DNA from 3 places in the Shewanella sp. SNU WT4 genome. Region 2 is predicted to be linked to each of the others. Evidence: predicted binding sites of a transcription regulator. Region 2 holds the regulator's gene; each other region holds the start of a gene.
The links. Region 2 encodes MetJ, which represses methionine synthesis genes. Its sites were predicted from a motif close to TAGACGTCTAGACGTCTA; they were not measured.
Positions count from the first base shown of each region.

Region 1: metK (methionine adenosyltransferase) is a predicted target of MetJ. The motif match lies at 1,165-1,182, and genes of this name have one in related genera.
Region 3: metH (methionine synthase) is a predicted target of MetJ. The motif match lies at 847-864, and genes of this name have one in related genera.

Region 1 is NZ_CP041151.1:3,576,426-3,578,706, reverse strand. Features, by position in the region: gene metK (methionine adenosyltransferase) at 1-1,123, opposite strand, end outside; gene tkt (transketolase) at 1,391-2,281, shown strand, end outside.
Region 2 is NZ_CP041151.1:3,951,948-3,954,228, forward strand. Features, by position in the region: gene metB (cystathionine gamma-synthase) at 1-1,125, opposite strand, end outside; gene metJ (met regulon transcriptional regulator MetJ) at 1,330-1,644, shown strand; gene traF (conjugal transfer protein TraF) at 1,709-2,281, opposite strand, start outside.
Region 3 is NZ_CP041151.1:3,711,458-3,713,738, forward strand. Features, by position in the region: gene FJQ87_RS16835 (histidine phosphatase family protein) at 1-619, opposite strand, end outside; gene metH (methionine synthase) at 1,049-2,281, shown strand, end outside.

The DNA.
Region 1 (2,281 bases), 380 kb from region 2:
CAGCCTTGTCAGTACGCTCCCATGGGAACTCTTCACGACCAAAGTGGCCGTAAGCGGCAGTCGCTTGATAGATAGGACGAGCCAAATCTAACATTTCAGTTAAGCCGTATGGGCGCAGGTCGAAGTGCTGACGTACCAGTTGGATCAGCTTGTCTTCAGACAGCTTGCCAGTACCGAAAGTTTCCACGCTGATAGAGGTCGGCTCAGCCACACCAATCGCGTAAGACACTTGAATTTCACAGCGATCGGCTAAGCCTGCTGCCACGATATTCTTAGCAACATAACGAGCTGCATAAGCCGCGCTACGGTCTACTTTTGATGGATCTTTACCAGAGAAAGCACCACCACCGTGACGAGCCATACCGCCGTAGGTATCTACGATGATTTTACGGCCAGTCAAACCACAATCACCCATAGGGCCACCAATCACAAAGCGACCAGTTGGGTTAATGAAGTACTTAGTATTGGCATTTAACCACTGCTCAGGCAGTACTGGCTTGATGATAGTTTCCATCACGCCTTCGATTAAATCTTTCTGGCTAACGCTGTCGCAATGTTGAGTCGACAACACGATGGCATCAATGCCTACAATCTTGTTGTCATCATAAGCGAAAGTTACTTGGCTCTTAGCATCTGGACGCAACCAAGGTAACAGACCACTCTTACGCACTTCAGACTGGCGCTTAACCAGTGCGTGAGCGTAAGTGATAGGTGCTGGCATCAGCACGTCAGTTTCATTGTTGGCGTAACCAAACATCAAGCCTTGGTCACCAGCGCCTTGCTCTTTAGGATCGGCTCTATCAACACCTTGGTTAATATCAGGTGATTGCTTACCGATAGCATTCAGAATTGCACATGAATCGGCATCAAAGCCCATGTCTGAGTTGGTATAACCAATTTCACGAACTGTTTTACGAGTCAGTTCTTCAATATCAACCCACGCAGAAGTGGTTACTTCACCACCGACCAGAACCATGCCAGTTTTGACATAAGTTTCACAGGCAACCCGTGCCTTAGGATCTTGCTCTAGGATTGCATCTAATACCGCATCAGAGATCTGATCGGCGATTTTATCGGGATGACCTTCTGATACTGACTCAGAAGTAAACAGGTGATTTGCCATATTCACAAAATCTCGTTAAATAAGTTAATTATGTAGAAGCATCTACATCTAGACGGCTATTCTAGATGAAATTTGCCCTATGATCACCCTCAGTGAGCAAAAATTCATGTACTTTGTGAGCTAGTTGAGTTTTTTCACCCTAAAAATAGCCCCAAACTGATGCGTGAAAATGCGACATTTTCATTTGCTTCAACCTCGTATGTAAGGGAAAATGTGGCTCCATCATTGGTTGTTGCACGCAAGTCTCAATAATAAGCAGGAGAGAGCATGTCTTCCCGTAAAGTACTCGCCAACGCTATCCGTGCGTTAAGTATGGACGCAGTTCAAAAAGCAAACTCAGGGCATCCTGGTGCACCTATGGGCATGGCAGATATCGCCGAAGTTTTATGGCGCGACCATTTAAACCATAACCCACACAATCCTACCTGGGCTGATCGCGATCGTTTTGTATTGTCAAACGGTCATGGTTCTATGCTGCATTACTCGCTGCTTCACCTCAGTGGTTATGACTTAACCATCGAAGATTTAAAACAATTCCGCCAATTGCATTCACGTACTCCAGGTCATCCTGAATATGGTTATGCGCCAGGGATTGAAACAACTACTGGTCCATTAGGTCAAGGTATCACTAACGCTGTAGGTATGGCGCTGGCTGAGCGTGCATTAGCTGCCCAGTTCAACCGTGATGGCCACGAGATTGTAGATCACCATACTTATACTTTCTTGGGTGACGGTTGTTTAATGGAAGGTATTTCTCACGAAGCCTGTTCATTAGCTGGCACCTTAGGCTTAGGCAAGTTAGTCGCGTTTTGGGATGACAACGGTATTTCTATCGACGGTCATGTTGAAGGCTGGTTTAGTGATGATACCCCTAAGCGCTTTGAAGCATACGGCTGGCATGTAGTCGCTGGTGTTGACGGTCACGATAGCGCTGCTATCAATGCTGCCATCGTTGCCGCTAAAGCTGACCCACGCCCAAGCTTAATTTGCTGCAAAACCATTATTGGTTACGGCTCACCAAATAAGTCAGGTTCTCATGACTGCCACGGCGCACCATTAGGTGCTGCTGAAATTGCAGCGACTCGTGAATTCCTAGGTTGGACTCATGGTCCATTTGAAATCCCTGCAGAAATTTATGCGTCTTGGGATGCAAAATCA
Region 2 (2,281 bases):
ATCAGCCACCAGATCCCGTGGATCTTCAATGCCTATTGATAAACGGATCAAATTATCACTAATACCCGCTAAACGCCGCGCCTCTGGATCCATAGCTCTGTGGGTCATAGTGGCAGGAATGGCCACTAAACTTTCCACCCCACCTAAACTTTCGGCCAGCGAGAAAAACTTAAGCTCACTGAGAAAACGGGTCAATTGCGCTTGGCCGCCCTTAAGCTCAAAACTCACCATAGCGCCAAAGCCTTGTTGCTGGCGCACGGCAATGCTGTGGCCGGGATGAGAGCTAAGCCCTGGAAAATGAATCTGGCTCACCGCCGTACTTTGCTGCAATAAGGCCACCACAGCTTGGCAGTTTTCTTGATGTTGGCGCATACGCACACTTAAGGTACGCAGCCCTCTTAAGGTTAAATAGCTATCAAACGCGCCGCCGGTTAAGCCTAATGTATTGGACCACCAGTTAAGCTTATCAGCGATGGCGGCATCTTTTGCAATCACGGCGCCGCCGACGACATCGCTATGACCATTAATGTATTTAGTGGTGGAATGCACAACTATGTCAGCGCCAAGTAACAAGGGTTGCTGCAAGACTGGCGACAGAAAAGTGTTATCTACCACTAATAAGCTGTCGGTCTCTTTAAGCTTGTGGGCAATAGCAGCAATATCGACAATGCGCAGCAAAGGATTGGATGGGGTTTCAAGCCAAAACATAGCAGGCTGTAATGTTAAGGCGGCATCAATTGCTGCGGCATCGGTTTGATCTATGACTTTAAGTTGAAAATGCCCTTTGGCAGCCAAATGAGTAAACAAGCGATAACTGCCGCCATAACAATCATGGGGAATAATCAGCAGCTGCTCAGGAGTCAGTAAACTTGTGACTAAAGTAATGGCAGCCATGCCTGTGGCAGTCACTACTGCGCCGGCGCCATGCTCAAGTTCAGTGAGTGCTTCGGCCAACAAACAGCGGGTAGGATTACCAGAGCGGCTGTAATCAAAGGCACGTGGACTTAAATGATCACTAAAGCTGTAATTGGTCGACAGGTATAATGGTGGCACTACCGCCCCATGCTGAGTATCACTTTCAATGCCTTGGCGCACGGCTGCAGTTGCTGTATATCTGTTGGCCATAATCAACTCCGTTTAATGCCATAATAGATGTCTAGACGTCTAAGCTAGCTTATTAAATAATCAAGGTCAATAGCCGTTTAGCGGGATAGACATCCAAACATCAAGAAATCTATTTGCATTGATCCCGAAAACACCGCAATAATTTGACTAGAGATTGTAAGGGGTTAAAATCTGCCCCGAATTCTTGATATCACAGGTGAATCAATGACCGAATGGAATGGCGACTACATCAGCCCTTATGCTGAACATGGCAAAAAGAATGAACAAGTGAAAAAGATCACTGTGTCTATTCCTTTAAAGGTGCTGAAAGTCTTGACTGATGAGCGTACTCGCAGACAAGTTAGCAACCTGCGCCACGCAACTAACAGTGAGTTACTGTGTGAAGCATTTCTGCATGCCTACACTGGCCAGCCATTACCGGATGATGAAGACCTGTCAAAAGACAAGCCTGACAGCATTCCGGCTGATGCCAAGCGTATTATGGATGAGATGGGAATCGCATGGGAAGACATGGAGTAATCCAGGTCTCATGGCAATAACAAGGGGCCTAGGCCCCTTGTTAATGTTTCAAACAGTTAATCAATTAAAACTGGTAACGGGTTTGCAGCGCAGCGCCCAGACTATCGCCAGAGCCAATCATACCGGCTAAATCTATCGAAAAAACATCACCTATGCTGACCCCTGAACCTATGGTGTAAATATCATCATGGCTAGTTTCTATGTCATAGCGATAACCTAAGCGCAAGGATAACCAGTCAGTCGCTTTCAGCTCGCCGCCCATGCGCCAATATTGGCTCGCAGGCATAGCCTCAAATGGCTTATCTTTATTTAAATCAATGTCTGAGCTCAGCATCAATCGCTGCCAATCCCAAGCCACACCTAAGGTATATTTAGGCTCAACATTAAAACTAAAACTCTGACCATCAATAGCTAAACTGTCTAAGCTGTGGCTAATAAGATCCCGTGCGCTCAAACCAAAAGTCAGATTGTGCAGCGGCATTATGGTCATGCCCACATCCAGATTAAAATGAGTGGCATTACTGCGGTATTTATCATCGCTAATATCATCATTTTCAAAATTATTAGCGCTCGCCACATAGTTAAAACTATCTAAACGCTGAATTTTGGGGCTAACCCCCACAGTCACAGGCATGTT
Region 3 (2,281 bases), 240 kb from region 2:
AGCGCATTACGCCGCCATGAGTGACTAGCCACACACACGGCGTACTGTGATTATGACGATTATCAGGCGCATTCATGGCATGCGCACAAGCAGGCGCGCGCGTAAGAACACTGGTCAACACTTGCTGCCATAGACTATCAAGCCGCGCGGCAAAGGCTGCCATGGTTTCAGCATTAGGCGGCGTAAAGGCCCAAGGGTCGGCATAAAAATCTTCAACGGCGCTTGGCGTGTGCTGATAAATATCGCTAATTAACTGCCCGTCCCAATCGCCATAATTAAACTCACGTAATTGCTCAGTCACTTCAACCTTGGGCCCTGCGCCATTCGGCCAATGCTGCTGATAAAACGTCATTAGCCCTTGGCGGCAGCGCCCAAGATCTGAGCACACAATCAAATCAGGTGCGCCCAAGCGCTCATAGCTATGAGTCAGGGCTTGCTGCAATTGTTGCAGGCCAAGCGCGCTCGGCGCGACATCGCTATGACCACGAAAAATTGCGCCGCCATGACACTGCCCGTGTCGAAACAGCATAATGCGCACGTTGGTAAACTCAGTGCTATCCCCATCTGATTTTGTAGCATCAATGGTGGTGTTTGTAGCACTAGTAGTCGCTCTTGGCATTAGCCCCTCGCAGTTGCATAAAACAATCAATTAAAAACAGTGGTAGCCAAGTGCTATTGGCTAACAGCATTAGCGCCATCTCAGTGAGCTAATCTGACTAACTGATTTCGGTTAACTCATTCCGGAAAACTCACTTAAGCCAACTTAAGCTAGCCAGTCTCCACCAATTAAGCTGAGCTTGGCACTGTAATGCCCCTACTTGCATTAGCCATCAAAAAACATGATTATAGACGTCTATACGTTTAAACATCCAAAAAATTTTAGACCAGAGACACAAAACTAGGTCGGTAAGATTACCGATTAAGGCAATAACCACAACAAGATAACAACAAAAACTGGCATCTAAAGCGCGGCTCCCCCATAGTGGATTGGCCGATAACTATAAGATAAATAACAGTTAGCACGATAATAACTAGCAGGAAGATGATCATGGAACGCGAATCTCAAGCTCAACAAGGTAATTCTGTACGCGCGGCATTAACCCAAGCACTGACCGAGCGCATTTTGGTGCTCGATGGCGCCATGGGCACTATGATCCAAGGCCATCAATTACAAGAAGCCGATTACCGCGGTGAGCGCTTTAAGGATTGGCATACCGATGTTAAAGGTAACAACGACCTCTTGGTGTTATCTCAACCACAGATCATCAAACAAATTCATCGAGATTACCTGCTTGCTGGCGCCGATATTATTGAAACTAATACCTTTAACGCCACTACTATCGCTATGGCTGATTATGACATGCAGTCACTGTCGGCCGAGATTAACTTTGCAGGCGCGCGCTTAGCCCGTGAGGCCTGTGATGAAGTCACACTCGCAACCGGAGTTCGCCGCTATGTGGCGGGTGTGTTAGGCCCCACTAACCGTACTTGCTCCATCAGCCCTGATGTTAATGACCCTGGCTTTCGCAACGTCAGCTTTGATGAGTTAGTGACCGCTTACACTGAATCTACCAAAGCCCTCATCGAAGGCGGCAGCGATATTATCTTAGTTGAAACCATCTTTGATACCTTAAATGCGAAAGCCGCCTTATTTGCCATTGAAACTGTCTTTGATGAACTCTTTGGGGTGCATTCACCAAATCGCCCACCGGTAATGATATCTGGCACTATTACCGATGCCTCAGGTCGCACCTTAACCGGCCAAACCACAGAAGCCTTTTATAATTCGCTGCGCCATATCAAACCGCTATCTATTGGCCTTAACTGCGCCCTAGGTCCAAAAGAACTGCGCCCTTATGTGGAAGAGTTAGCGCGCATTAGCGAATGCTTTGTTTCGGCGCACCCGAATGCCGGCTTACCTAACGAATTTGGCGGCTATGATGAAACGCCCCACGACATGGCACGGGTAATTAAAGAATGGGCGGCCGAAGGCTTACTGAATATTATTGGCGGCTGCTGCGGCAGTACCCCAGAGCATATCCGCGTTATTCGTGACGCCGTGCTTAAACACCCGCCAAGACTGATACCAGATATTCCGGTTGCATGCCACCTAGCAGGTTTGGAACCACTGACTATCGATGCCCAAACCTTGTTTGTAAACGTCGGGGAGCGCACGAACGTCACAGGTTCAGCTAAGTTTTTACGCCTGATTAAAGAAGGAAAATTTGAAGAAGCGCTCGATGTTGCCCGCGAGCAAGTAGAAAGCGGCGCGCAAATTATT